3 regions of the Parafrigoribacterium soli genome follow, and region 1 is predicted to be linked to each of the others. Evidence: predicted binding sites of a transcription regulator. Region 1 holds the regulator's gene; each other region holds the start of a gene.
The links. Region 1 encodes HrcA, which represses chaperone genes, less so after heat shock. Its sites were predicted from a motif close to TTNGCACTCGNNNNNNNCGAGTGCNAA; they were not measured.

Region 1 (8,315 bases):
TATTGCGACTTCAACACCTACACGGCCGAGGAACTGCGCGGCACGAAGCGAACGGAATACGCGGGGCAGGCCATTGCCGAGGTCGCTCTCGCGCGGCAGGTGCTCGCGTCCGCCGGGGTGCCTCCGCGACCCGTCTCGACCGTGTTCTTCGGCGGCGGAACGCCCACGATGCTGCCCGCCACAGACCTCTCGGCCATGCTCGCTGCTGTCGTGGATGCCTGGGGCCTCGTCCCCGGCGCGGAGGTCACCACCGAGGCCAACCCGGACTCGGTCGACGCGGCATACCTGCGCTCACTCGCTGACGCCGGCTTCACCCGCGTGTCCTTTGGGATGCAGTCCGCTGTGCCCCACGTGCTCGCGACGCTCGAGCGCACCCACGACCCCGAGCGCATCCCGCTCGTCGTCGACTGGGCGAGACAGGCGGGGCTGCAGGTGAGCCTCGACCTCATCTACGGCACGCCGGGTGAGTCGATCGAGGACTGGCGCACCTCGCTGGAACACGCGATCGCCCAGCATCCGGATCATCTCTCGGCCTACTCTCTCATCGTCGAGGACGGCACCAAGCTCGCGCGCCAGATCCGCCGCGGAGAGGTCGCCACTCCCGACGAAGACCTTCAGGCCGACATGTACGAGCTCGCGGATGCCGTGCTCGGCCAGGCCGGATACGACTGGTACGAGGTGAGCAACTGGGCCACCTCGCCCGAGTTCGTCTCGCGTCACAACCTCGCCTACTGGCAGGGACACGACTGGTGGGGCATCGGCCCAGGGGCGCACAGCCACGTGGGCGGGGTGCGCTGGTGGAATGTCAAGCATCCCGCTGCCTACGCCGAACGCATCGCCGCAGGCGAGTCGCCCGGTGCCGGCCGCGAGGTGCTCGATGCAGAGACGCGGCGGGTCGAGCGCGTGCTGCTGCAGAGCCGGATCCGCGAGGGCCTTCCGATCGCCGTCCTGCCCCAGGAGGCACGCGCGGCAGTCGCCGGTCTCATCGCCGACGAGCTGATCGACGGCGCGGCGGCCATTCGCGGAAGGATCGAGCTGACCCTGCGCGGCAGGCTGCTCGCCGACGCCGTCGTTCGCAGGCTGACCTAGCTGGCGAACCGGATCGCGAGCGGGTACACGTAGCTCTCGCCACGGTTTGCGGCGATCGCCGCGAGGATGCTGAACACGACGTTCGCCACGACCGCCGCGAGGAGGATGACGACACCGATGAGCAGGATTGTCGTGATCGCTCCGACGATGTAGGCGATGATCAGCGTCAGCTGGAAGTTGAGCGCGCTCGCGGTGTGCTGCCGGATGAACGGCCCGCGCTCCTTGAGGATCAGGTAGCCGATCAGCGACGGCAGAATGTGAAAGAAGATCCCGCCGACATGCACGAGGGTCGCCCACAGTTTCTCGTCTGCGGCACTGAGAGGTGTCGATCCCCGGTAGGGGTTGGTCGGTGGCGTTGAGTCGGTCATTGACCCATTAAACCAAGAAGGGGCGGGAGCCACGCTCCCGCCCCTTCCGAACGCCTGCTACTTGATGAGCCGCACGGAGACCGGGTACCGGTAGGCGCCGCCGCTGTTGACCTTCACGCCGCCGAGGATGGAGAACACCACGTTCGCGATGTACAGGATCCACGGGATGACGGTGAGGAAGAAGAAGCCGACACCAAACCAGATCGTGGCCATCCCGATGATGAAGGAAATGATGTCAACCGCGAGCCAGGTGATCTGCCAGTTCAGCGCCTCCTTCGACTCCTGACGGGTCAGGGCGCCGCGGTCCTTGAAGACCAGGAAGATGATGAGCGAGGGGAGAATGGAGAGGATGCCGCCGAAGTGGGCGAGCGAGGCCCACAGCTTGTCGTCTGAGGCGGTGAGTGGCGCTGCGGGCTGAGGGGCTGCCGGCTGCGGGGTTGGGTCAGTCATCTGCATTGCCTTTCAGGTAAGCGGGTCCGTCCCGGGAGCAGGAGAGACTTGGGAGTCATCGACCGGGCCCCCATTCTGGGGCGCGGTGCCAACACATGCATAAGGTACTGCCCACGGCCACGGCCACGCAATGCCCTCCGGGGGCGCGTGTCGCGATACAATTAGCAGTCGAAGTGGTTGAGTGCCAACCGCAGTGCGCAGTGAAGAGAGGACGCGACATGGTTTCCGATCGCAGCCTCGAGGTTCTGCGAGTGATCGTGCAGGACTACGTGGCGTCCCGTGAGCCGGTCGGCTCGAAATCGATCGTCGACCGCCACTCCTTCGGGGTGTCTGCGGCGACCATCCGCAACGACATGGCGTTGCTCGAAGACGAAGAACTGATCGCCGCGCCGCACACCTCGTCCGGCCGTATCCCCACGGATAAGGGGTACCGCGTCTTTGTCAACCAGCTTGCTGACCTGCGACCGCTCAGTCCCGCACAGCGGCAGGCCATCGAGATCTTCCTCGGCCAGTCCGCGGATCTCGACGAGGTGCTCGGCCGCACGGTTCGGCTGCTCTCGCAGCTGACGCACCACGTCGCTCTCGTGCAGTATCCCTCGCTCACGCGGTCGCGCATCCGTCATGTCGAACTCGTCAGGCTTGCCGCCACGCGCATGATGACGGTGCTGATCACTGACTCCGGCCGGGTCGAGCAGCGCCTGCTCGACGTGAGCGAGGAACTGGATGACGAGTTCCTCGCCGAGTTGCGCACCCGGCTCAACGCCGCGATCGGGGGCCTCGGGCTCAGCGATGCCGTCGAGAAGCTTTCGGCGTTCGGCGACCAGTTTGAGACCGACCGCGCCGAGACGGTGCAGCAGGTCGCGTCCGCTCTTGCCGAGCAGGTGCTGGCGAACCGGCAGGAGCGGCTGCTCATGGCGGGGGCCGCGAACCTCGTGCGCACGGAAGAGGACTTCAGCGGAAGCATCTACCCCGTGCTCGAGGCGATCGAGGAGCAGGTCACCCTCTTGCGGCTCTTCGGCGAGATGGAGCCGGACCAGAACGGATTCTCGGTGAGCATCGGCAGCGAGAACGCATCATTCGGCCTCGCGGAGACCTCCGTGCTGGCCACCGGATACACCTCGACCGGTGATGGCCTCGCGCGGCTCGGGGTGCTCGGCCCGACGCGCATGGACTACTCGAACAACATTGCGGCGGTCAGGGCCGTCGCACGATATCTTTCGCGGCTGCTGGGCGACGACTAGCTCGTCGCTTCGCGCATCCGCACTGCACTGAGCCGGCTCCGGCCGACCGCACACGACAAGACTGAGGAATGACATTGGCAGACCACTATGAGGTTCTGGGCGTCGAGCGGGACGCGACCCCCGAGCAGATCAAGAAGGCATACCGCCGACTTGCCCGGGAGCTGCACCCCGACGTGAACCCGAGCGCGGAGGCATCCGAGAAGTTCAAGCTCGTCACGCACGCCTACGACGTGCTGTCCGATCCGAACGAGCGCCAGCAGTATGACCTCGGGCCGCAGGCGGGCTTCGGTGGAGGTGCGAACTTCGGCGGCTTCGGCGACATCTTCGAGACGTTCTTCGGCGGGGGCGGCGGCCGAAGGTCGGGACCGCGGTCGCGCCGTGAGCGCGGACAGGACGCCCTCATCCGCGTCGAGGTCGACCTCGACGACATCGTGTTCGGCACCCGCCGGGACGTCGAGGTCGACACGGCCGTGCTGTGTGAGACCTGTGGCGGCTCGTGCTGCGCGCCCGGCACGCAGCCCGTCACCTGCGACATCTGCCAGGGCACTGGCCAGATCCAGCGCACCGTTCGAAGCCTCCTCGGAAACGTCATGACCTCGAGCCCCTGCGGCACCTGCCGCGGCTACGGCACCGTCATCCCGAACCCGTGCCCCACCTGCCAGGGCCAGGGCCGCGTGCGCGCCCGCCGCACCATCCCCGTCGACATCCCCGCCGGCGTGGACACCGGACTTCGCCTCCAGATGCCCTCGCAGGGCGAGGTCGGCCCGGCGGGTGGCCCCAACGGCGACCTCTACCTGGAGATCAAGGTGCGCCACCACGATGTCTTCAGCCGCAATGGCGACGACCTGTTGGCGACGCTCGAGGTGCAGATGACGGATGCGATCCTCGGCACCAAGACCACGCTCAAGACGCTCGACGGCGAGGTCTCGGTCGAGATCAAGCCCGGCACGCAGAGCGCCGAGGTGATCACGGTGAAGGATCGGGGCGTCACGCGCCTGCGTGGCAACGGCCGCGGCGACCTCAAGATCGGCGTGCAGGTGACGACACCGACGAAGCTCAGCGGCAAGGAGCAGGAGTTGATCAAGCAGTTCGCCGGCTCCCGCAAGCAGGCCGCTCCCACGCTGACCCACTTCCAGCAGGGCCTCTTCCAGAAGCTGCGCGACCGCTTCCTCAACATCTGACGCACCGGCTCCCGCCTTCGCCTGGCCCTTTCGGAAATTCAGGACTATGGCGCGAGTGGCTGCGCTTCCGCGCCGTCACTGTAGGGGCGAAAGCGTCGCGGCGCGACCAATGTCCTGAATTTCCGAAATCAGGGGACCGGAGAGGTGCTTCTGGGCGGGGCGAGATCTGGGAGAGTTGAGACGTGGCGCACTTCTATCTGAGCGACGAGCTGGTGGCTGCCGTCGTGGGCGAACGGGTCTCCGTGACGGGCGCCGAGGCGCGGCACGCGGTCACGGTGAGTCGCCTGGCGGTCGGCGAATCGATCTCGATCGGCAACGGTGCCGGGCTCGTCGCGACCGGGGAGATCGTCTCGGCCGAGATCTCCGAATTCGTCGTCGAGGTGGCGACGGTCGCCGAAACGCCGGCGGCGAGCCCCGCGATCTGGCTCGCCCAGGCGCTCGCGAAGGGCGATCGCGACGAGTACGCCGTGCAGCAGGCAACTGAGCTCGGTGTCGACGGCGTTATCCCGTGGGCGGCGCAGCGTTCGATCGTCAAGTGGGAGGGCAATAAGGTCGCCAAGGGTCACCGGCGGTGGTCTGCCATCGTGCGGGAGGCGACCAAGCAGTCCCTGCGACCCTGGATTCCCGAGGTGGGCGACCTCGCCTCGACGGCGGTGCTCTGCGCGCTGGCGGCTGAGGCGCGGATGATCGTGCTCGACCCGACCGCGCAGCAGCCACTCAGTGCCCTCGAACCCGACGGACGCGACATCGTGCTGGTGGTGGGGCCGGAGGGCGGGATCTCGGATGCCGAGCTGGCGCGACTGACCGCGGCAGGGGCATCCGCCTGGAAACTCGGCGGTCCAGTGCTGCGCACCTCCACCGCGGGTCCCGCCGCGATCGCCGTGCTCAACTCGCGACTCGGCCGCTGGTAAGAGCGCCGGACTGATTCAGCGCTGCGTGAGCGTCGCCGCCATCGACCTCAGCCGGGAAAGAACGAGTTGCACGTTCGCGCGTTCGAGTGTTTCCGGACGGGCAAGGCAGTCGATCTGACGGCCGAGCAGCGGTTGCTCCAGCGGTATGAGTCTGACGCCAGGGTGGTGCTCGGGTGTGTAGCGCGGCATGAGCGCGAGGCATCCGCTCGCCGCGACGACGGCCGCGGCCGTGGAGAACTCGTTGATCCGATGCGCGATCCGCACCTCGCTCGAGGAAAGCAGGGAGGCGAGCGCGCCCTCGAGGGGAAATCCGTCGTGCACGGCCACCCAGCTTTCGCCCCGCAAGTCCTCCGGTGTCAGTGAGCGGTGGCCCGACAGCGGATGCCCGACGCCGATAGCGACGTCGAGCGGTTCGAACAGCAGCGGTTCGACCGACACGGACTGCGGCCAGGGTGCACTGCCTGCGAGCCGGTGTGCGACGACCAGATCGTGCCTCGCGGTGAGGGCGGGGAAGTCGTCCTGGGCGACATCCTCGTCGCTCAGGGCCAGCCGCGTTCCATCGGCGTCGGCGAACTCGGTGAGCAGCGGTGCGACGAGCGCGGATCCCGCGCTCGTGAACGCCGCGACTGAGACGGTGCCGGCCGGTTCGGTCTGGAAGTCCCGCACCGCCTGCCTGGCCTTCGCGAGCGCCACTTCGACGCCCACGGCGGCCGCAGCCAGCGCGAGCCCCGCATCCGTGAGCACGGTGCGTCGACCCTCGCGCCTGGTGAGCGGCACGCTCGAGCCGCGCTGCAGGGCGGTGAGCTGCTGCGAGACGGATGACGGCGTGACGTGCAGCGAGGCGGCGACCGCGGCAATGCTCCCGCGATCCCGTAGCTCGCGAAGCGCCCGGAGCTGACCCAATTCCATTAGTCCAAACTAATCCATAGGCCCGAAATCGCTCCCTTGTGCTTAGCTATCCGCGACCGCACGATGGGGGAGTGACTTCGCTCCTCAGCCGTTTCCGCGTCGACCTTCTCCTGCTCGTCGTGGCGGCATCCTGGGGCTCGACCTACCTCGTCACGAAGGAACTCGTGAGTCCGTCGTCGGTGCTCGCGCTCCTCGCCGCGCGCATGCTGCTCGCCGCGGTCATCATGGGTGTCGTCGTCGGGGTGGGGCGGACGCGCAGTAGGGTGCGAGCGCCCGCGGGACAGGCGAGGCGAGAGTTGCGCGTCGGCGTCATTCTCGGCGTGCTGCTGGCCGCGGTCTTCGCGTGCGAGACCTTCGGCGTCGCCCATACCTCGGCCACGAATGCGGGCCTGATCATCAGCCTCACCGTCGTGTTCACCCCCATCCTCGAATCGATCGTGACTCGTCGCCGCCTACCGGGCAGCTTCTTCGTCGCGGCCATTGTCGCCGTGGTCGGGGTGGCCCTCCTGGCCGGCGTGGGGGCGTTCCAGGCGCCCAGTGTCGGCGACGTGCTGATCCTGGCTGCCGCGGTCATCCGGGCCATTCATGTCGTGACGATGCACCGACTGACCGAGGGCGACCGCGGCCGTGCGCCGCTCAACACGCGCATGCTCACGACCGTGCAGCTCGGCACCTGCGCCCTGCTGTTCTGCGTGGGGTCGTCGTTCCTGAGGCAGTCCATGCCGTCATATGTCGCCACGCTCAGCGCCGCGCAGTGGGCACTGTTCGTCTACCTCGTGGTGGTCTGCACGGTGTTCGCGTTCTTCGTGCAGATGTGGGCCGTGCGGCGCACTTCGCCCGCGCGGGTGAGCCTGTTGCTCGGCACGGAACCCCTGTGGGCGACCGTCATCGGTGTCGGCATCGCGAGAGAACACCTCGACCCGACCGGATGGTGCGGAGTCGCGCTCGTGCTCATCGGAACGTTCTGGGGGAGGAGGATCGAGCAGCGCCACCGCGAGCGCGGTGCGTCGCGCAATACTGCTGAGGGCGAACGGCCGCCTTCGCTCGAGCCCAGTCGTTTAAGCTAAGTGCATGTCAGCCGAGAACCCGTCGATCTTCACCCGCATCATCGCGCGCGAAATTCCGGCCGACATCGTCTTCGAAAGCGATCGCATCATCTCGTTCCGCGACATCGCCCCGCAGGCCCCGGTGCACCTGCTCGTCGTGCCGAAGACCGATCGGTATGCCAACGTGGCCGAGCTCGCCGCGGGCGATCCCGCGCTGCTCGCCGAGGTGGTCGCGACCGCACAGAGCCTCGCGGCGGAACATTCCGGCGGCGAATACCGTTTGGTCTTCAACACCGGCGAAAGCGCCGGACAGACCGTTTTTCACGTTCACGCCCACGTTCTCGGCGGAACTCTTCAGGAAGGCACTCTTGCCCAGTAGTTCAGTACCCGAACGGGACACCGCAGACACCGGCGCAGCGCAGAGCACGTCGTCGACGCGGGTGCAGTTGCGGGTCGAAGACGTGGCGATGGTGCGGCTCCTCGGCACCCATGATCGCCTGCTGAAGGTGATCGAGCGGCAGTTCCCGCTCGTCGAGGTTGCGGTGCGGGGCAACGAGATCACGCTCGCCGGGGACGCCGAACAGGTGCGCTCGGCAGTGAGACTCGTCGAGGAGCTGGTGACCATGATCCGCGGGGACGGGGTCGCCGGAGAGCGAGACGTCGACGAGCGTAGCGTGGCCGAGTCCGCCAAGATCCTGCGGAACGACCCGCGAGCGAGCCCGGCGGAGCTGCTGAGCCAGGCGATCCTCACGAGCCGTGGCAAGAGCATCCGCCCGAAGACCCTCGGGCAGAAGGACTACGTCGACGCGATCGACCAGAACACCATCGTGTTTGGCATCGGCCCGGCGGGAACCGGCAAGACCTACCTCGCGATGGCCAAGGCCGTGCAGGCGCTCCAGCGCAAAGAGGTCAACCGCATCATCCTCACGCGCCCCGCGGTCGAGGCAGGGGAGCGGCTCGGCTACCTGCCGGGCACCCTCACCGACAAGATCGACCCGTACCTCCGTCCGCTCTACGACGCGCTCGGCGAAATGATGGACCCGGAGGTCGTGCCGAAGCTCCTGGCGACGGGAACGATCGAGGTCGCGCCGCTCGCCTACATGCGCGGTCGCACGCTCAA
Region 2 (10,452 bases), on a different contig from region 1:
CTCGGCGCGGTCCGCGACGATGTCGACGCTCTCGGCGTGCCTCTCGAAGAACACGCGGTATCCGGGGTCGAGGCGGGTCAGGCTGAGCTGCTCCGCGGAGGAGGTGCCGAGCAGCCGATAGAAGTGGTCGAAGACCTCGGGCATGAGGTACCAGGAGGGACCGGTGTCGAAGCGGAACCCCTCGTGTTCCCAACTGCCAGCCCTGCCGCCGAGGTCGTCCCGTGCCTCGAGGATGGTGGTGTCGTAGCCCTCTCGGGCGAGGAGTGCCGAGGTCGCGAGCCCGGCGATCCCGCCGCCGATCACGACGGCCTTGCGCCTCTTGGCCGCGGCGCTCACGAGGTCTCCACGCGGTGGTGCGCACGCGCGGCGAGCACGATGCGAAGCTTCACGACGCCGGGCACCCTCACCCTGGTGGTGAGAAGCTCAGGGGCAGGCGTCTTGCGGATGCGATCGGTGAGTTCTGCGAACAGCCCGTGCGCCGCGGCGACCGCGGTGCGGCAGCCTGCGGGCAACTGGGGAATGACGCGGCCGGCGGCCTCGAGATCGTCGTAGATGTCATCGAGCAGCGTCAGTTTCTCGGCCTCGGTGAGTGTCGTGGGGTCGAGCGCGGGAAAGTAGTTGCGGTGCAAGCGCTCCCAATCGACGCTCAGGTCCCGAACAAAGTTGATCTTCTGGAACGCGGCCCCGAGTCGCTGGGCGCCGTGTTCGAGCTGGGTGCGCTGCTGGAGCGAACAGTCGGCGTCGTGGAGGAACACCCGCAGGCACATGAGTCCGACGACCTCGGCGGAGCCATAGATGTACTCCCGCACCTGCTCTTCCGTGAACGGCGCCGGATCGAGATCGCGCCGCATCGACGCGAAGAAGGGTGCGGTCAGCGCACCTCCGATCCCCACGGCGCGGGCCGTCTCGGCGAAGGAGTGCACGATGACGTTGGTGCTGTATCCGGTGGCGATGGCGGCATTCGTCTCGCGTTCCAGTTTGTCGAGCAGCGCGAGCTGCGCGGAAGTGCCGAGCCCCGCCTGCGCGGCGGCGCCATCCACGACCTCGTCCGCGATGCGCACGAGACCGTAGATGTTCTCGATCGCGGGCCGCATTGATCGATGCAACAGCCCGCTGGCGGCACCGAAGGAGGTGGAGTACTCGTGGATGATCGTGGCCGAACTCTTGTGCGCCGCGCGCGAGTACAGCGACAGCTCTGACCGGCTCGAATCGCGCATTTTCACGACGATCGCTCGCGCGCCTTGGCGACCACCTCGACGAGCCGTTCCCGCAGCGCCTCGGGGACGGCGGGAGTGTCGAGCGCGACGAGCGCCGCACGACTGTGGTCATCGATGAGCTGTTCGATGAAGGAACGCGCACCCACCGCCTCGAGAATCTCGCGCACCCGCGCCGCATCCTTCTCGCTCACGTCACCGCGTTCGAGCAGCTCGCTCAACTCGCTGGACTCGCTGCGCTGCAGGGCGTAACACATCATCGGCGTCGCCTTGCCCTCACGGATGTCGCTCGTCGTGCTCTTGCCGGTCAGTTCCGCGGCACCGAAGACGCCGAGCACGTCGTCGCGAAGCTGGAAGGCGATTCCCACGTTTCTCCCGAATTCGCCCAGCGCTTCGAGCGTCTCGGCTCCGGCTCCCGCGAGCACCGCGCCCGCCTGGAGCGGTGCCTGGAACGAGTAATGGGCCGTCTTCCACTGCGCCATCGAGATCACCTGGGACAGCACGGGCGTCTCGGCACCCGTGCTGAACGCGACATCCGCCAGCTCACCGGCGGCGGTGACGTACATGCATTCCTCGAGCAGGTCGAGCAGCGCGATGCGAACATCGTGGGCGAGATCGAGCCGCGCCACGAGGGCCTGCGCCGAATGGATGAGCAGGTCACCGGCGAGGATCGCCGCGGCCTCGCCCCACCGGGTGGCCGCGTGGGCGCCGAGTCCGCTGTCGAGCGCCCGGGAGGCCAGGGTGCCCATGACGTTGGGCTGCCCCCGCCGCACGACGTCTCCGTCGATCACGTCGTCGTGAAGCAGGAACGCGGAATGCAGGAGTTCGAAGGCGGTGGCGACGACCACGGCCTCGTCGTCGCGGTGACCACCGAGCGAGTGATAGGCACAGACCACGAGTGCGGGCCGGAAGCGTTTGCCACCGTCGACCGATCGTCGCATGGCTGACCACAGTTCTCTGTACTGGGTGCCGTATCCGGATGCTTCCAGCTCTTTCTGGCGAAAGAACTCGGTCAGTCGGTCTGACACCTCGTCGACTCGCTCGGAGCTCCCGAGCAGCGGTGTTGCCAGGCTCATCTCACACTCGCTCTCGTTCACGTTGCGGTGGGGCCGCCGTGCGCGGTTGTGAGCCACCGAGGAAGCTGAGTAGTTGCGCCTGCAAAACCAGCCAGGGGCCGTAGATCGAGGGGTTGAGCCGGATCGAACGACCGAGGTCGAGCGGATCCACCCAGGCGTGGTCCATCACTTCCGCCGGATGCACGGTCGGCTCCTGCGACGTGGAGGCCACATAGATCGGGCAGACTTCGTTCTCGGAGGTGTGCGCCCTATCCAGGTGCCGATAGCGGAAGAGCGGCAGTGCGGGTTCGAGCCCGGTCAGGTCGAGGCCCACCTCGTAGGCCGCTCTGCGGCGTACCGCGCTCGCGAGCGTCTCCGCTGGCGCCGGATGCCCGCAGAAGGAATTGCTCCACACTCCGGGCCAGCGTGCCCTGGTGCTGGCACGCCGCGTGATGAGGACCTCGCCGCGCGCGTTGAACACGTAACCCGAGAAGGCGAGGTGCAGAGGAGTGTCCGGTCCGTGCACGCTCGCCTGGCTGGTGAGACCGATCGTCTCCCCGTTCGCATCGAGAAGCTCGACGTCTTCGGTATCGCTCGCGGTAGCCATCTGAACCCCCTCTCTGAATATTTACCTAGCATAGCTAATAAATAGCTTAGCAAGCTTTATCTTTCCGGATACGATAGCACCATGGTGGAACCGGCCAACATCCCTCGTCGCGTGGAAGGGGTCATTCTCGACCCCCGGGTCGTCGATCCCAAGCAGGAACTCGTCGACTACTCCGGCATGGACGATGCGGAGATCTCCCAGATCGTGCGCGTGCTGCAATCGATTCGGCGGTGGCGCGAGGCCGAGCAGAGAATGAGCCTCAGTTCCAGAAACCACATGAAGCTGAACGAAAACGACATGAAGGCGCTGCGTTTTCTCGTGATCTGTAAGAACGAGGGGCTGATCGCGACGCCGGGCAATCTCGCGGAGCACCTTGCGATCTCCAGCGCCTCGACCACCAAGCTCCTCGACCGCTTGACCGCCGCCGGGCACATCGAGCGCTCACCTCATCCCAGCGATCGACGCGCGCTCATGATCACCATCACGCAGCACACGCATGAGCAGGTGCGCGACACCGTGGGGCGCACGCACGCCCGCCGCTTCGACGTGGCAGCGGATCTCACTCCGGACGAACGCGAGGTCGTCATTCGCTTTCTCGACAACCTCAGCAACACGACCGAGGTGCAGGAGCCTCCGGTGGCGACAGCGCATGCGCCGGCGGCCGCGCACTAGCCGCCCGCGCGCTTCCCCGGCGCGCTTAGCCCGGTCGCTCCCACGGAGCGATCGGACCATCGACCACGGTGAACAGTGGATGCGGCAGAGGCTCGTTCAGGTCGGCCCAGCGCTCGGCGACCGCCGGGCTTCGTTTCGCGAGCTTTCCCCTCAGGTGCGCCCACTCGTACTCGAGTTGGCCGATCGTCACGGGGATCGGCGGCACCGCCTCGGCGCGCACGAGAATCTTGCTCCGGGTGAAGCTGTAGCCACGGGCATCCGCTTCGTCGGCTATTCCGCCGAGAAAGCGCGCGATAGCCGCGTCCGGCGCCGCCTGGTCCCGAAATCTCGTCAACTGCGGATGCTGTCGGTATCCCTTCGTCGTGCCGGCCAGCACGGCCTGTGCCAGCAGCGCCTCGCGCCAACAGGCCGTCAGGGCTTGCCGATCGAAATACTGCGGATGCACGGACCAGAGTCTCACCGGCACCACACTAGCGACCGTTTACGGGATTCCCGTTCGGCCATCATGCGAGCATCGAAGGGATGTGCTTCGGATGTCCATCACACACTCGAGCATCGTTGAGTCACCGATCGATGAGGTCTTCGCCTGGCACGCGAGGCCCGGTGCGTTCGCGAGGTTGGCGCCGCCGTGGCAACCCGCGAAAGTCCTGCTCGAGACCACCTCGCTCAGGGACGGCGAGGCGGTGCTTGGACTGCCCGGCGGCCTCACCTGGGTGTCGCGACACGATCCGGATGGCTACGACCCGCCCCGCCGCTTTGTCGACACCATCGGAGTGGATGGGCTCGCGTCCCTCCCGGTTCGCGCCGCGCTGAAGTGGCGTCACAGTCACGAGTTTGCCGCGGAGTCAGAGACGACTACCCGGGTGACCGATCGAGTCGACACCCCCGTGGGGTCGAGAGCGCTTCGGCCCATGTTCGTCTATCGGCACCGCCAGCTTGCCGATGATCTCGCGGCCCATCGGTGGGCCGCGAGCCTCGGGGTGCAAGCCCTGACCATCGCGATGACGGGCTCGAGTGGCCTGGTGGGCTCGGCACTCTCGGCCTTCCTCACGACCGGTGGCCACCGCGTGATCCGGCTCGTTCGCGGGGTCGCAGGAGGTGCGGATGAGCGGCACTGGGACCCCATGCACCCCGACGCGGGGCTACTCGACGGAGTCGACGCGCTCATCCACCTCGCCGGTGAGTCGATCGCCGGCAGGTTTACCGAGAGCCATAAGAAGGCGATTCGTCAGAGCCGGATCGCTCCGACCGCCCGTCTGGCAGAGCTCGCGGCCGCCGCATCCGACGGCCCGAAGGTTCTGGTGGTCGCCTCCGCCATCGGCTACTACGGTGCCGATCGCGGCGATGAAGTGTTGAGCGAGGACAGCGGTCAGGGCGCTGGCTTTCTGGCGGATGTCGTGGCCGAGTGGGAGGCCGCAACCAGGCCCGCGATGGAGGCCGGGATTCGCGTGAGTTCGATCCGCACGGGAATCGTGCAGGCGGCCCGCGGCGGAACCCTTCGCCTGTTCCGGCCCCTGTTCGCCGCGGGCCTCGGCGGCCCGATCTCCGATGGGCGCCAGTGGTTGTCGTGGATAGATCTCGAGGATCTCGTCGATGTCTATCACCGCGCGCTCGTCGACACGGGCATGTCCGGTCCGATCAACGCGGTCGCGCCCGCCGCGGTGCGCAACGCCGAATACACGCGCACGCTGGGCCGAGTGATGCGCAGGCCGGCGCTGCTTCCCGTGCCCACTTTTGGACCGCGGATCCTTCTGGGGGAGGAGGGTTCGACCGAACTCGCCGAGGCCGACCAGCGCGTTGTGCCGACCAAGCTCGAAGGCGCCGGACACCACTTTCGCCAGCCGACTCTCGAGGGCTCCCTTCGTCACCAGCTCGGCAGAATCATCCGGTGACCTCCTGACGGGTCCGAGGCGAAGGGCCGCGCCCGGGATTGTTCCCCAGGCGCGGCCCTTGCGTTGCGTTCCGCTGTCTACGCGGTGACTTCGACCGGTTTCTCGGCGGTGCCGTTTGAGCTGATCGCGACCTTGCGCGGCATGGCCTTGGCGCTCATCGGGATCATGACGCTCAGCACACCGTTGTCGTAGTTCGCGCTGATGTTCTCGGTGTCGATGCCGTCGCCGAGGTTGAGCTGGCGCAGGAAGCTGCCGCTCGGACGTTCGTGGGCGAGCCACTTCACGCCGTCCTCGCTGTGCGCGGTGCGCTCGGCGCGGATGGTGAGCAGCTGTCCGTCGATGTCTACGTCAACCGAACCCGGGTCAATTCCGGGCAGGTCTGCGCTCAGGATGTAGTGGTCACCATCCCGATACAGATCGATGGGCATGAGACGGGGACCCTGCCTCGTGTCGAGCAGGTTCGCGGCGACGCGGTCCAGCTCACGGAATGGATCGAACAACATTGCCATTTTCATCAACTCCTTCACGTCGTGCGCCTCTCGGCGTCACTTCATCGTCGGTTCATAAGTTGAGTCACATACGCTCAACTACGGAAAATGTTAGCACTCTCCCTCTGAGAGTGCCAACGTGTTTCGCGCGCGGTTTTTGCTCCCACCCGCGCCCTGCGCTGTCCAAATGAAGGAGTGGAGCCCTCCCACGCCGAGCTCCCTCCCGGAATGCGTGGATCCTCGGCGGCGACTCCTTCATTTGGGCGGGAAAAGGATTGCAGGCATTTTGTTTGTACGCTTTACTAAAGCCATGCGAGAGTCCCAGTCCGGCTCATCCGGTCGAGTGAACGCGGCGGCGGTGCTGCTGCCGGGCTTCGTCGGCACGACACTGCCCGAGTGGCTCGAGCGGCGGCTGCGCGACGGGCTCGCCGGCGTCTGCATCTTCGGCGGCAACATCGTCTCGCGCGAGCAGCTTCGAGAGCTCACCGCCAGCATCCGTCGGGCAAACCCCGCGGCGCTCATCGCGATCGACGAGGAGGGCGGCGACGTCACGCGGCTCTATCACGACAGCGGTTCGCCCTACCCGGGCAACGCCGTGCTCGGCCGCATCGACGATGTCGCCTACACCGAGAGCGTCGCGCGCTCGATCGGCTGGCAACTTCGGCAGAGCGGCTGCAACCTCGACTTCGCTCCGGATGTCGACATCAATTCGAACGCGAACAATCCCGTCATCGGTGTGCGCAGCTTCGGTTCCGACCCAGCACTGGTCGCGAGGCACAGTGCGGCCTGGGTGCGCGGACTCGAGCGCACCGGCACGGCCACGAGCGCGAAGCACTTTCCGGGTCACGGCGACACCTCCGCCGACTCACACCTCGCATTGCCCGTCGTTGACCTGCCGCTCGAACGGCTGCGCGAGCGGGAACTGCTGCCGTTCCGGGCATCGATCGCTGCTGGGGCGCGCTCAATCATGACCTCGCACATCCTCATGCCGCAGCTCGACCCGGACGCGCCCGCAACCTTCTCCCGCCGCATCCTGCAGCAGCTGCTGCGCGAGGAACTCGGCTTCGCGGGCGTGATCGTCTCCGACGCCCTCGACATGAAGGGCGCGAGTGGCGAGGTCGGAATTCCCGGGGCCGCGGTGCTCGCACTTGCCGCGGGCTGCGACCTGCTGTGCATCGGCACAGACAACACCGAGGAACAGCTCGACGCCATCGAGTGGGCGATCACCGATGCGGTGAGCAACGGCCGACTCGCCGACGGGCGGTTGGCGGATGCCATGGCTCGCGTCGCCGCGCTCGCCGCGGGGCTCGCGGTCGAGGCCGAGCGCATCCCCATTCCCGCGATTGACGAACCCGTCTTCCCGCTGGAGCGCACCATCGCCGCCTTCGATGTGAGGCCCGGCGTCACGGTGCGTGCCGAGCGCGTGCTCCTCTCAATTCAGACCGAGGCGAACATCGCCGTCGGCGTCTCCACGTGGGGAGCGGACGCCGCGGGAGCCGAGACACTGCCGGTGCGCGAGGGTGCGCTGCCCGAGCTGCCTGCGGGACTCCAGCCGGTGGTGCTCGGTCGCGACAACCACCGCTACCCCTGGGTGCGGACCTACATCGATCAGCTGCGGCAGCAGCATCCGGATGTCGTCGTCGTCGACCTCGGGTGGCCTGCAGACGACCGGGCCTACGCCGACGTCGCGACCTTTGGCGCTTCGCGCCACGTGGGGCAGGCGCTTCTCGCCTGGTTGAACGCGGTGCAGTCGTGAACCCCGACGGCCGGATGCTCGTCGGGCTCGACATCGGTGGTACCAAGGTGCACGGTGTCGTGGTCGACGAGAGCGGCCGCGTGCTGCAGGAGGTGCGCCTGCCGACGGGCATGGGCGCGGATGCGGTGCTCGGCAATGCGAGCGCCGCCGTGTCGGCGCTCGCCGGCCTCGTCGGAGTGGAGGCGGGCAGCTTCGCGTCCATCGGCGTCGGCATTCCCGGTTCGGTCGATGCGGAAGCCGGACGAGTCGCGCACGCGGTGAACCTCGGTGTTGCCGGGCTCGATCTCGGGCCGGGGCTGTCTGCGGTGTTTGGCGTTCCGGTGCGCGTGGAGAACGACGTGAACGCCGCCGCGCTCGGTGCATGGAGCCTGCTCGACCTCACCCAAGAGGTTCCCGGTTCGATGGCGTATCTCAACCTCGGGACGGGCCTGGCCGCGGGCATCGTGCTAGACGGCGAGCTCTGGCGTGGTTCGCGCGGCACCGCCGGAGAGATCGGGCACATTCCGGTCGACCCGAATGGCGTGATCTGCAGTTGCGGACAGCGCGGCTGCCTCGAGACGCTCGCCTCGGGTTCGGCCGTTGCCCGGCAGTGGCCGAGCGAGCATCCGTACCCGGTGACCGAACTTTTCGACGCCGCCGAGGCGGGCGTGCCGCTCGCGATCGAGGTGCGGGACAGGCTGATCGAGAACACCGCGGTGGCCGTGCGCATCCTCATCCTGAGCCTCGGCGTCGATCTCGTCGTCATTGGGGGCGGCCTGAGCTCTCTCGGCGAGCGGTTGCTCAGCCCCATTCAGTCCGTGCTGAGCGGGTGGGCGAGCGCGTCACCCTTCATCGCCTCGCTCGATCTGCCGGAACGGGTCAGCCTCGTGCCGCTCGGCTCACCCGTGGCCGCGCTCGGTGCGGCGCTCGCCGGCAAGGCGGCGGTAGGCGGCCGGGAGGCGTTGGGATGAGCGCCAAGGACGTGACCGCGGCGAGGACCGCCGGGAGGCTCCTGCGTCCCTCGGAGAAGGTGCTGCCGGAACACGCCAGGGTGCACAACCGCGCGCTCGTGCTGCAGACGCTCTACGGCTCGGGCAGGCAGAGCAGAGCGGATGTCGCGCGCAGCACCGGCCTGACGCGCGTCACGGTTTCCGACCTGGTGGCCGAACTCATGGCGGACGGGCTCGTCGTCGAGCTCGGGCCGCGGGAGACGCCGCCGAGCGAGAGCGTGCAGCGCGGCAAACCCGCCATTCTGCTCGACATCGACCGTGCCTCCTTCAACATCATCGGCATCGACCTCGGTGGTCACTCGGTGTTCCGGGGCGCGGTGCTGGATCTTGCCGGCACCGTGCTGCACGAGTCGGAACTGCCGCTGCCGAACGGTGTGCCTGAGGGCGGAGCCGCCGCGATCGAGCGCAGTTTCGCGCTCGTCGAGGGCCTTATCGGTGCGGTGTCGGCGCCCATCCTCGGCATCGGAGTCGGTTCACCTGGCATCGTTGATGCGTCGGGAACCGTGCTGAGCGCACCGAACCTGGGCTGGCAGCACGAGCCGCTTCAGGCCAGGCTCGCCGAGCAGTTCTCCCTTCCCGTCGCGGTGATGAACGACGCGAATGCGGCGGTGCTCGCAGAGCACAGCTTCGGTGAGGCGCGGGGCGATCTGATGGTGGTCACCGTCGGGCAGGGCGTCGGTTCTGGCCTCGTGCTCGGCGGGGGGCAGCTTTTCGGGAGCCACCATGCTGCGGGCGAGATCGGGCACGTCGTCGTCGATCCGGATGGCGAGCCGTGCCGCTGCGGAAAGTCCGGCTGCCTGGAAACCTGGCTGGCCATCCCGAGGCTGCAGGCGAAGCTCGAGGTGAGCGCGACATCCGCCGCCCGCGACGAGGTTCTGCGCGAAGCCGGGCGGCGCCTCGGAATCGCACTCGCGCCCATCGTCGGCGTGCTCGATCTCGACGAGATCGTGCTGAGCGGCCCCGCGAGCTACCTCGACGGAGCGCTCATCGAGGCGGCCGACGCCACCCTGCGTGCCCGCACCATGGCCGCCTTCAGCGGCCAACTCACCTTGCGCATGAGCACGCTCGGCGACGACATCGTGCTGCGCGGGGCCGCCGCGGCGGTGCTCTCCAGACAACTCGGCTTTTCCTGATCCACCCACCACAGCAAGGAGCCACCAGTGCCAGAAATAGTCGTTCTCGAGAGCCAGGCCGCCGCGGGCGAGCTTGCGGCCGACGTCATCCTTGATCTCGTTGCGCGAAAGCCGGATGCCGTGCTCGGCCTGGCAACGGGATCAACGCCGCTCACGGTCTACCGTGCGCTTGCCGCGCGTGGGGCGGACCTCTCGCGGGTGCGCGGCTTCGCGCTCGACGAGTACGTGGGACTGCCAGCCGGGCATCCCGAGAGCTATCGCTCGGTGATCTGGCGTGACGTCGTCGAACCGCTCGGACTCCCCCCCGAGCTCGTGCGAGTCCCGGCCGACCGCGGGCCGATCGAGCAGGCCGGAGAGAGCTACGAGCGGGCCATCGTCGAGGCCGGGGGAGTGGACGTGCAGATCCTCGGCATCGGCACCGACGGCCACATCGGCTTCAACGAGCCGGGATCATCGTTCGAATCGCTCACCAGGGTGAAGACGCTCACCCAGCAGACTCGCGCCGACAACGCCCGCTTCTTCGACTCGATCGACGACGTGCCCGTGAACTGCATCACGCAGGGACTCGGCACCATCCGCCGTGCCAGGCACCTGCTGCTGCTCGCGTTCGGCGAGGGCAAGGCGGATGCGATTGCCGCGGCCGTCG
Region 3 (10,452 bases), on a different contig from region 1:
ATGCCTTCCGCGATCAGTTGCTCGTCGCTCGGCACGTCGGCCTGGAAGTACCGGTCGCGAGAGTACGACGTCTTCTTGCCGCGGGACTGCATCGCCCCGAGCGAACCCATGCCGCGATACGACTTGAACTGCTTGCCGTTGACGAAGAGCATGTCGCCGGGGCTCTCGTCCGTTCCGGCGAGGAGGGATCCGAGCATGACCGTCTCGGCGCCAGCGACCAGCGCCTTCGCGATGTCTCCCGAGTACTGCAGGCCGCCATCCGCAATCACCGGGATGTTCGCCTCGCGAGCCGCGAGCGATGCCTCGTACACGGCGGTCACCTGCGGCACGCCCACGCCGGCCACGACGCGAGTGGTGCAGATGGACCCGGGACCGACACCGACCTTGATCGCGTCGGCACCGGCATCCACGAGCGCCTGGGCGCCGGAGCGGGTCGCGACGTTGCCGCCGATCACGTCGATGTTCTTGAACGCGGGGTCGGACTTGAGCCTGCGGATGACGTCGATCTCACCCTTCGAGTCGCCGTTGGCCGTGTCCACGACGATGACGTCGACTCCGGCGTCGGCGAGCGCGCCGGCGCGCTCCCAGGCGTCGCCGAAGAATCCGATGGCGGCGCCAACACGGAGGCGGCCCTCGTCGTCCTTAGTCGCATAGGGGTACTGCTCGGTCTTGTCGAAGTCCTTAACCGTGATGAGGCCCGTGAGGCGCCCCGCCGCATCGACGAGCGGAAGCTTCTCGATCTTGTGCTGGGCGAAAATGGCGACCGCCCCATCCGGATCGATGCCGGTTGGCGCGGTGATGAGTGGCGTCTTCGTCATGACGTCACGCACGAGCGTGGTCTCTTTTTCGAACTGGGAGACGAAGCGCATGTCGCGGTTGGTGATGATGCCCACGAGCCTGCCGTCGCCCTCGACGACCGGGAGCCCGGAGATGCGGAACTGACCGCAGAGCTTGTCGACCTCGGCGACCGTCGCATCCGGCGTGGTGGTCACGGGGTTCGTGATCATGCCCGACTCCGAGCGCTTCACCTTGTCGACGTAGGTGGCCTGGTCTTCGACCGAGAGGTTGCGATGCAGGATGCCGAGCCCGCCGTGCCGCGCCATCGCGATGGCCATGCGGGCCTCGGTCACGGTGTCCATGGCGGCCGACACGAGCGGCGTGTTCACCCGGATGCGCCTGGTCAGCCTCGACGACGTATCGACCTCGCTGGGGATGACATCGGTATGCCCGGGCAGCAGCATGACGTCGTCGTAGGTGAGGCCGATAAAACCGAATGGATCTGGCTGGCTCATTGAGTTCCCTTTATGCGCGTGTCAATAGGCCCGGATGCGACGCTGGATGCCGGTACCCAATATTAACGGTTAACGGGAGCTCGCGATTCCCACCCGCGATTTTCAGCCGACGGCGGTGGAGCTGGAGAGCTGGAATCGGCTCTCGCCGTCGTACTTGTAGACGCCGAAGTGCGCGGTCTGCGGGTCGCCGTGCGCATCGAAGTTGATGAGGCCCGTCGCGCCGTCGTAGTCGATGTCACTCTGCGTTTTGAGCACCTCGCGGCACTCGCCGCAGCTGAGGCACTTGATGCCCTTTTCGGAGACGCCCCGCAGCGCCCCGGCGAGGGATGCACCGCTGTCGTCCTTCGCGGAGGAGGCGGCGAGCGCCGCGAGAATCGTCGCGTCGTAGGCCTCGGCGGCGAAGCGATAGTCGGTGACGTTGGGGTCGGCCGCCTTAACTCGCGCCTTGAACGCGTCAGTCGGGGCCACGCCCTCGAGGATGCCGTTCACGTTCGTGAGCGCACCGTTTGGCATCGCCTGCGAGTAGTCCGCCATCGCTCCGCCGGTGAGCCACAGCTTCGCGCCACCGAGTCCCGCGGCGTTCAGCCCGGTGATGATGGCCTTGTTCTGCTCGATCGCGGTGAACGGACTCGTCACGACCACGACATCCGGTTTCGTCTTGGTCACCGCGCCCAGGATGCTGGCGACGTCGCTCTTCGCGTCGAGCTTCTGCGCCGTGACGAGTGTGCCGCCCGTCTTTTTGAGCGCCTTCGCGAAGGTGCCGTGCACGCCATTGCCCTGGTCATCGTCGAAGTAGACGAGCGCCGCCTTCACACCCTTGGTCTTGCCGAGAAACTGGCCGAGTGCGGTGCCCTCGAGGGCGTCGGAGGGGATGGTGCGCGAAAGCAGGCCGGCATCCTGAGCGTCACTGAGCGCGGGCGCCGTCGCCGCCGTTGCGATCACGGCGACCTTGGCCTCGACGATCTTCGGCACGAGCCGGAGGGCCAGAACGGATGACGACGGTCCGATGATCACGTCGGTCTTCTTCGCGACGAGGTCGGCGAACGACGTTTCGGCGGTAGTCGTGGATGCATCGCCCGAGTCGCGGTGGAGCACCTCGACGGGCTTGCCCAGCACGCCACCGGCCAGGTTGATCTCCTTGACCGCGACCTCGACGCCGGCCACCTGCGCCGGGCCGATGAAGGATGCCGTGCCCGTCGTGGGGAAGAGCGTTCCGATGCGAAGGATGCCGTCTCCGCTCGGCGCGGCGACCGTCGGTGGTGGGCTGGTCTTCACGGGCTTGGGCTCGGGCGCGCAGGCGGCTAGAGCCAGCGATAATGCGGCGACCGCGGCGACGGCAGCGGCGAGACGAGCCATGCCGAGCCTTCGGGTGCCGGAGTTCACCCTCGGAACACTACCGAAGCCTCAGGCGGGCAGCGCTGAGGCGCGACGGGCACGGCCGGTGACGATGAGGTCGACGCTCAACACGATGAGCGCGAGCCACACGAGACCGAAACCGACCCAGCGCTCCGTGGGCATCGCCTCGTGCAGCACGAACGCGCCGAACACGAACTGCAGCACGGGGGTGAGGTACTGGATGAGCCCCATGTAGACGAGGGGCAGCCTGCGCGCGGCGGCCGCGAATGCGAGGAGCGGCAGCGCGGTGACGATGCCGGCGCTCAGCAGCAGCAGGCTGTGCCCAAAGCCGTGGCCGAAGGAGAGACCGGTGTCGAACTGCACGAAGACGAGCTGTACCACCGCGAGGGGGACGAGCCAGGACGTCTCCAGCGTGAGTCCACTCAGCGCATCGACCTGCGGACCGACCCGCTTCTTGACGAGGCCGTAGAGGCCGAAGGAGAACGCGAGGCTGAGGGCGACCCACGGGAAGGAGCCGTATCCGATCGCGAGGATGAGCACGGCGATTGCGCTGATGCCCACGGCCGCCCACTGCGCCATCCGGAGTCGTTCGCGCAGCAGCACGACCCCGAGCAGCACCGTCACGATCGGATTGATGAAGTAGCCGAGCGCGGTCTCGACCACGTGCCCGGCGAGCACGGCCCAGACGTAGACCTCCCAGTTGATGAAGATGAGCACGGCTGCGAGCGCGAGCATGAACAACTGGCGTGGCTGCCGCACGATGGCGCCGAGCGCCGGCCAGGTGCGCGTGATCGTGATGACGATCAGGCAGAACCCGAGCGAGAAGAGCACCCGCCAGTCGACGATCTCGAACGCACCGGCCGGGCGCAGCAGCAGAAAGTATGCGGGGAACGCGCCCCACATCGCGAAGGCGGCGACGGCGAAGAAGATGCCAGAGCGCTCGTGCGCGGATGCCGTGGCTGGGCTGGGTGTCGCTGGCGGCATCCTGAAAACGTTACTCCGTTCTTTCGGCCCCGAAGAACCACGAAGGCCCGCCCGGTTTCCCGGGCGGGCCTTCGGTGAAGAACTACTAGCGAACGACCACGGCGAGCACGTCGCGAGCGGACAGGACCAGCAGGTCCTCGCCGCCGTACTTGACCTCGGTTCCGCCGTACTTGGAGTAGATGACCTTGTCGCCAACCGCGATGTCGAGCGGAACGCGGTTGCCGTTGTCGTCGATGCGGCCTGGGCCTACCGCGACGACCTCGCCCTCCTGGGGCTTCTCCTTCGCGGTGTCAGGAATGACGAGACCGGAAGCAGTGGTCTGCTCGGCCTCGACCTGTTTGATGACAATGCGATCCTCGAGCGGCTTGATGGAGACTGCCACGTTGACCTCTTCTTTCTCAAAACTTCGAAAACTTGGGTTAGCACTCTCACTGCGAGTGTGCCAGAACTACTGTACCGGTCGATTAGCACTCTCGCAATCGGAGTGCCAGACTCCGCCGCGGGTCGCGCATCCGCTCACCCGTGTTTGCGGGGAGTGCCGTCGCGTGGGAGCGCTCCACTCCTTCATGCGGGAGATCGAGAGGGGACCAGAACAGGCAGAATGAGCGGATGGAGACGAGCGAGTTGGTCGAGTTGCTGACTGCCGATGGTCTGCGGCTGCTCGATTCGCTGCCGCCGTACGAGTCGACGACGGATGTGCTGCGCTCGGTCAGCGAGCTGCGCAAGGCCGGCCACTCGCCCGGCCTCGTCGCGAGCGTGCTCAGCCAGTCGAAGCTGCGGGCGCGCGCATCCGGGAAATTCGGCCCTTTCGCCGGCCGCATGCTGTTCACCGAGGCGGGGCTTGAGCAGGCGACCAGACTGCGGGTGGCCGCACTGCACGCGGGACGATTCCAGGCGGCCGGGCTGAGTCGCATCGCCGATCTCGGCTGCGGCATCGGGGCGGATGCGCTGGCCATGGCCGCGCTCGACCTCCAGGTCACCGCGGTGGAGATCGACGAGGTGACCGCGGCTATCGCCGCCTACAACCTGGCGCCGTGGCCGAATGCGGCCGTCGTGAACGCGGATGTCGCCGCGTTCCGCCCGGACGGCAGCAGCCACGCAGACCCGCTCGACGCGATCCCGGAGGCTTTCGACGGCGTGTACCTCGACCCCGCCAGGCGCGCGGCCGGCCATCAGCACAGCGCTCGCATCACCGATCCGGCCGACTTCTCCCCCTCGCTCGATTTCGCCTTCGCCCTCGCCGAGCGCGTTCCGACCGGCGTCAAGCTCGGGCCAGGCGTGGATCGGGAGCTGATTCCGAGCGACGCGGAGGCGCAGTGGATCTCGGTGGACCACGAGGTCGTGGAGCTGGGACTCTGGTTCGGCGCGGTCGCGAGGCCCCGCATCCGTCGTTCTGCTCTCGTGCTGGGAGATCACGGCACAGCCGAGCTCAGCGCCGATGCCGACAGCGAGGACGTGGAGACCGGCGAGCTCGGCGAATACCTCTACGAGCCAGACGGTGCCGTGATCCGCGCGCGCCTGATCGGGGAACTCGGACGAAGGCTCGGCGCGTCGATGGTGAGCGACGGCATCGCGTACCTGAGCTCCGGCACGGCGATCGAGACACCGTTCGCGAGCTGCTTCCGCGTTCTCGAGCAGTTTCCGTTCGACGAAAAGTTGCTGCGGCGCGAGCTGAGTGCGCGCGGCATCGGCAGGCTCGAGATCAAGAAACGGCGCGTGGATGTCGACCCGGCCCAGTTGCGCAAGCGCCTGTCCCCGAAGGGGCGCGCCTCAGCCACGCTCATCCTGACGCGTGTGGCGGGACGGCACGTGGCATTGCTGGCCGAGCGCGTCTGAGCGCGTCTGAGCGAACGGCACCCACAAGCACGCGCACCCGAAAAACATAGAGACCCGGGCCGATGGCCCGGGTCTCTCCATTCAGTTCGAGATCAGTACGAGTGGATCGATCCAGGTACCGACGCGAGGATCGCGATGCTCACAAAGAAGAGGATGAGCACGATCAGGCTGATGACGACGGCGACGAAACCGGCGATCACGCCGACGAGCCACATCCACTTCGGCGCGCCCGGTTCCTTGCCCTTGGCGATGAAACCGATGATGATCGCGGCGAGCGAGGCGAGGAAGCCGAGGATCGGCACCCAGCTGAAGACGAGGCCGGCGAGACCGAGGATGAAGGACGTGAGGCTGAGGGTCTGCTTGGGGCCCGCGCCGGGAGTCGGGGCGCCGTAGGGTGAGGCCGGCGGCGGGGTGGGTGCAGCAGGAATCTGATCGGACATAGCGAACTCCAGGATCGTAGGGAACATACATTCGGCGATGCAATAGTGACAGCCACCCGAAGGGGTGTCAATCCACCCGCGGCCTGTGTCGAAAGGCCGTTCAGGCCTGAATTGCGGTCACCGGGAGGGTGGAGTCGGCCGGGAAGTCGAGCGCGGACGGCGGGTACCCCGCCTCCACGAGTTGGGCGGCGAGCGCCGCAATCATTGCGCCATTGTCGGTGCACAGCGACAGCGGCGGGATGCGCAGGTCGACGCCCGCGGCGGCGCACCGCTCTTCGGCCAGCTGGCGCAGTCGGGCGTTGGCAATGACTCCGCCGCCGAGCAGCAGGCGCGGCACCCCGAGGTCGGCGCAGGCCGCGAGAGCCTTGCTGAGGAGCACGTCGGCGACGGCCTCGCGGAAGCCGGCCGCGACATCCGCCATGGGCACTTCTTCGCCCGCGTCGCGCAGCTTCTCGACGTACCTGGCAACCGCCGTCTTCAGGCCCGAGAACGAGAAGTCGTAGCGGTGTTCGGCGAGGTCCTTGGGCTTTGAGAGCCCGCGTGGGAAACGGATGGCGGCGGGGTCGCCGCCGACCGCCGCGCGATCGATCTGCGGTCCGCCGGGGTAGGGCAGCCCAAGCAGTCTCGCGACCTTGTCGAAGGCCTCGCCCGCCGCGTCATCGATGGTCTCGCCGAGCAGTTCGACGTCGGAGACGAGGTCGCGCACGAGAAGCAGCGAGGTGTGACCGCCGGAGACGAGGAGCGCGACCGTCGGATACTCGATCGGGCCGGCCGTCGAGAGCACGTCCGCGCCGACGTGGCCGACGAGGTGATTCACGGCGTAGAGAGGCTTGTCGAGTGCCACGGCGAGCGCCTTCGCAGCGCCAACACCCACCATGAGCGCGCCAGAGAGACCGGGCCCGCTCGTCACGGCGATCGCGTCGAGCTGCTGCAGTGTCACGCCCGCCTCGGCGAGCGCAGCCTCGAGCGTCGGCGTCAGCGCCTCGAGGTGGGCCCGGGCGGCGATCTCAGGAACCACGCCGCCATAGCGAGCGTGTTCCTCCATGGATGACGCGATGACATTCGCGAGCAACTCGCGCCCCAGCACGATGCCCACTCCGGTCTCGTCGCAGCTCGTCTCGATGCCGAGCACGAGCGCACTCATGCGCCCACCGCGGGCCGCAACACGGGTTCGGGAATGTCGAGTTTCATCACGATGGCGTCCACATTGTCTGGTTGGTAGTAGCCGGGCCGCTCGGCGATGGCAGCGAAGCCGAGGCTCTCGTAGAGCCGCTGGGCGCCGGCGTTATCGGCGCGCACCTCGAGGAACACCCGGCTGGCCCCGCGCGTCCGCGCCTCCGCGACGAGAGACCGGATGAACGTGCGACCGAGGCCGCCTCGCCTCGCGGATTCCGCCACGGCGATCGTCTGGATCTCGCCGTCGTGAGCGCCTCGCGGGGCGAGCAGTCCGGCGTAGCCGACGATGTTCGCATCGTCCAGCCGCTCGGCGACGAGATAGTAGGTGTGGGCGCTCGCAAGCTCGGAGCGCATGCTTTCGGGCGACCAGGCATCCGTGGTGAAGATGCTCGTCTCGAGCAGCATGATCGCGTCGAGATCGGCGGGCGTTGCGCGTCGCAGCTGCCAGGTCATCCGGTCACCCGCTTCGGGCCCGCGGAGAGGGTGACGTCGGGCGAGCGCAGGTAAAGCGCATCTTTGCCGGCGAACGGGCGGCCGTGCAGGTACATGGCCTCGGCGAGCAGACCGAGGGATGCCGCGGAGACCAGGTTCCCTTCGACAAGCTCAGGGAACGAATGGGCCGCGGTCGCTGAGCCTGGGCTCACAGCGCCGGTTCCGAACGATTCGGAGAATCGGGCGGCCGTGCCGGTGGGGAGCGAAGCGGCGTCGCCGGCCCCGCGGTAACTCTCGAACCCCGGCACCTCGGTCGCGAGGTTCTCGGGGCGCGCGAGTCCCGGCCCCGACGCCCGCACCGGCAGCCCGAGCTCGTCGGCGCCGCTGTACGTGGACCAGTAGACCTCCCTGCGACGCGCATCCGTCACGACAAGCAGGGGACCGCTGTCCCCGGCGGCGTAGCGCTCGAAGGCGATCGCGTCGTGGCTCACGATCCGCACGACGGGCTTACCCGCGCCGAGCGCGAAGGCCTGCGCAGCCGCGATGCCGACCCGCAGTCCTGTGAACGGACCTGGCCCCATGCCCACGGCTACACCGGATAGGGCGGTTACCGGGACATCCGCCTCTCTCAGGCACTCGGCGATCAACTCGCCAATGACTTCGGCATGCCGGCGCGTGTCGGCTTCTCCCCGTTCGGCGAGCACGCCGCGCTCACGGTCGACGACGGCGACACTCGTTCCAGCCGAGGTATCGATCGCGAGAAGCACCCCTCAAGTATCCCCGCTCGCGCCGGTCGCCGCTGTCGCCCGGCGTCGGAAGGTGCTGCGAGGATGGCAGCATGCGCGACGACCTCTTCCCGATCCGCGAGGTGACGTGCCCGCCGGGGTCCGAGCTCGACCGCTCGAGGTGGCCCTGCACGATCCCGGCGGTTCGCCAGCTTCTCGACGACGGTCTCGAACTCGGCCAGGCGACGATTCTCGTCGGGGAGAACGGATCGGGAAAGTCGACGCTCGTCGAGGCCATCGCGGGTGCCTTCGGTCTCTCGCCGGAGGGAGGCTCGACGGGCGCGCGCCTGTCCACCCGGCCGAGCGAGTCGGAGTTGCGGGAGCACGTGACCCTCGTGCGCAATGCCGGCGCCACGCGCCGCGGGTACTTCCTGCGAGGCGAGACCGCCCACGGTCTCTTCACCTATCTGGAGCAGAACCCGGGGCAGGGGCCGGAGCCCGTCTTCCACGAGCTTTCGCACGGCGAATCATTTCTGTCGCTCGTCGAGTCGAAGTTCCGGGGTGTGGGGTTCTGGGTGCTCGATGAGCCCGAGGCTGCGCTGTCGTTCAACGGATGCCTGCGGCTGGTGCGGATGCTCGCCGAGGCTCTCGAAGACGGCCGCTCGCAGGTGATCATGTCGACCCATTCGCCGGTGCTCGCCGCGCTGCCCGGCGCGACCATTCTCGAGGTCGGCGACTGGGGGTTCCGCCCGACGCCGTGGACGGAATCGGAACTCGTGATGAGCTGGCGCTCGTTCCTTGCCGCCCCGCAGCGGCACATCCGCGGCGGAGAGCGTTAGAGAGAGCCGGGGCCTGCGTCAGGATGCGAAGGAGACGCCCGCCCAGCGAGCACCGTGAGCGGTGATCGTGACCTCCCGCGGCTCCGGCACATCGTCATCCGCTTCGTCAAACTCGGCCGGGGCGTCGCCGCCGGTCGGCCGCGCTATCGACAGCTCGAGCCAGTCCTCGGTGAGTCCGTCGAGCATCCCGGCCGCCCATTCCACGACGACGATGGATGCCGCATAGTCGATGTCGAGATCGTCCAGTTCCGCGGGGCTCGACAGCCGGTACGCGTCGACGTGCACGAGAGGTGGCTCCCCGGAGTCGCGCTGGTGGGTGCGCGCAAGCACGAAGGTGGGACTCGTCACCGTGCCGCGCACGCCGAGCGCGGCTCCGAGACCGCGGGTGAGCGTCGTCTTGCCGGCGCCGAGCTCTCCGTTGAGCGCGACCAGGTCACCGGCGCGCAGTTCGGCCGCAATGCGCGCCCCGAGCACCGCCATGTCTTCCGGCGTGGCGATCGTCATCGTGGTCATGAGCGGTACCTGCGCTCGATGCGCCTGCCGAGCCTGCACACGATCTCGTGGTTGATGGTGCCCGCGGCGGCCGCCCAGTCGTCCACGCTCGGCACGCCGGTGGCCGGGTCGCCGAACAGCACGGCGCGGTCGCCCATGGCCACGACATCCGCGTCGGAGCCTAGGTCGAGCACGAACTGGTCCATCGCGATGCGACCAGCGACGCGGTAGGTGCTGCCATTGATCAACACGGGCGCGCTGCCGGATGCCGAGCGCGGAATCCCGTCACCGTAGCCGATCGGCACGAGCGCGAGAGTACTGTCGACCGCGGTGCGATAGGCGTAGTCATAGGAGATGCCCGAACCGGCCGGAACGTGCTTGACCGCGGCGATCTGAGCGGTCAGTTGCATCGCGGGGCGAAGGCCGAGCGCCACCGAGGTGACGTCGTCGAAGGGTGACAGTCCGTACATCCCGATGCCGAGTCGCACCATCGAGAAGCGTGCCTCGGGCCGTCGAAGCGTCGCCGCGGTCGACGCGATGTGCAGGAGCTCAGGCGTGAGGCCGGCGTCCCGGGCGAGCTCGATCGCCTGCTCGAAGGCCTCGACCTGCGCACGATCCTCGGCCTCACCCGCGTTCGCGAGGTGACTCCAGATGCCTCGCACCCGCAGCCGGCCGCGCCGTTCGTGATCCGCCGCGGCCTCGAACAGCTCTCGCCACTGCGGCCGGTCCGCGCCGTTGCGGCTCAGGCCGGTGTCGACCTTGAGATGAACCGAGGCGATGCCGGATGTCGCGGCCACCCGGTCAAGCTGCTCACGATAGCTGACACCGATATCGATTCCCGCGGCGACCGCGCCCTCGAAGTCCTGCCCGGGAGGGTGCA

Region 2: a site for HrcA is predicted at 6,040-6,066, ahead of ABUA37_RS04015 (Hsp20/alpha crystallin family protein). Genes of this name have one in related genera too.
Region 3: a site for HrcA is predicted at 4,097-4,123, ahead of groES (co-chaperone GroES). Genes of this name have one in related genera too.

What each region holds. Positions count from the first base shown of each region.
Region 1 covers NZ_JBELNZ010000005.1:24,725-33,039, reverse strand. The annotation lists gene hemW (radical SAM family heme chaperone HemW) at 1-1,089, shown strand, start outside; gene ABUA37_RS14325 (DUF4870 domain-containing protein) at 1,086-1,457, opposite strand; gene ABUA37_RS14320 (DUF4870 domain-containing protein) at 1,515-1,907, opposite strand; gene hrcA (heat-inducible transcriptional repressor HrcA) at 2,126-3,148, shown strand; gene dnaJ (molecular chaperone DnaJ) at 3,223-4,329, shown strand; gene ABUA37_RS14305 (16S rRNA (uracil(1498)-N(3))-methyltransferase) at 4,512-5,240, shown strand; gene ABUA37_RS14300 (LysR family transcriptional regulator) at 5,256-6,149, opposite strand; gene ABUA37_RS14295 (DMT family transporter) at 6,221-7,216, shown strand; gene ABUA37_RS14290 (histidine triad nucleotide-binding protein) at 7,221-7,574, shown strand; gene ABUA37_RS14285 (PhoH family protein) at 7,663-8,315, shown strand, end outside.
Region 2 covers NZ_JBELNZ010000001.1:818,214-828,665, reverse strand. The annotation lists gene crtI (phytoene desaturase family protein) at 1-336, opposite strand, end outside; gene ABUA37_RS04045 (phytoene/squalene synthase family protein) at 333-1,217, opposite strand; gene ABUA37_RS04040 (polyprenyl synthetase family protein) at 1,220-2,290, opposite strand; gene idi (isopentenyl-diphosphate Delta-isomerase) at 2,292-2,876, opposite strand; gene ABUA37_RS04030 (MarR family winged helix-turn-helix transcriptional regulator) at 2,958-3,548, shown strand; gene ABUA37_RS04025 (pyrimidine dimer DNA glycosylase/endonuclease V) at 3,574-4,008, opposite strand; gene ABUA37_RS04020 (TIGR01777 family oxidoreductase) at 4,082-5,440, shown strand; gene ABUA37_RS04015 (Hsp20/alpha crystallin family protein) at 5,518-5,949, opposite strand; gene nagZ (beta-N-acetylhexosaminidase) at 6,239-7,684, shown strand; gene ABUA37_RS04005 (ROK family protein) at 7,681-8,634, shown strand; gene ABUA37_RS04000 (ROK family transcriptional regulator) at 8,631-9,806, shown strand; gene ABUA37_RS03995 (glucosamine-6-phosphate deaminase) at 9,834-10,452, shown strand, end outside.
Region 3 covers NZ_JBELNZ010000003.1:57,800-68,251, forward strand. The annotation lists gene guaB (IMP dehydrogenase) at 1-1,292, opposite strand, end outside; gene ABUA37_RS08465 (ABC transporter substrate-binding protein) at 1,395-2,675, opposite strand; gene rarD (EamA family transporter RarD) at 2,697-3,632, opposite strand; gene groES (co-chaperone GroES) at 3,718-4,014, opposite strand; gene ABUA37_RS08480 (THUMP-like domain-containing protein) at 4,242-5,468, shown strand; gene ABUA37_RS08485 (hypothetical protein) at 5,561-5,908, opposite strand; gene tsaD (tRNA (adenosine(37)-N6)-threonylcarbamoyltransferase complex transferase subunit TsaD) at 6,009-7,052, opposite strand; gene rimI (ribosomal protein S18-alanine N-acetyltransferase) at 7,049-7,537, opposite strand; gene tsaB (tRNA (adenosine(37)-N6)-threonylcarbamoyltransferase complex dimerization subunit type 1 TsaB) at 7,534-8,283, opposite strand; gene ABUA37_RS08505 (AAA family ATPase) at 8,355-9,080, shown strand; gene tsaE (tRNA (adenosine(37)-N6)-threonylcarbamoyltransferase complex ATPase subunit type 1 TsaE) at 9,099-9,593, opposite strand; gene alr (alanine racemase) at 9,590-10,452, opposite strand, start outside.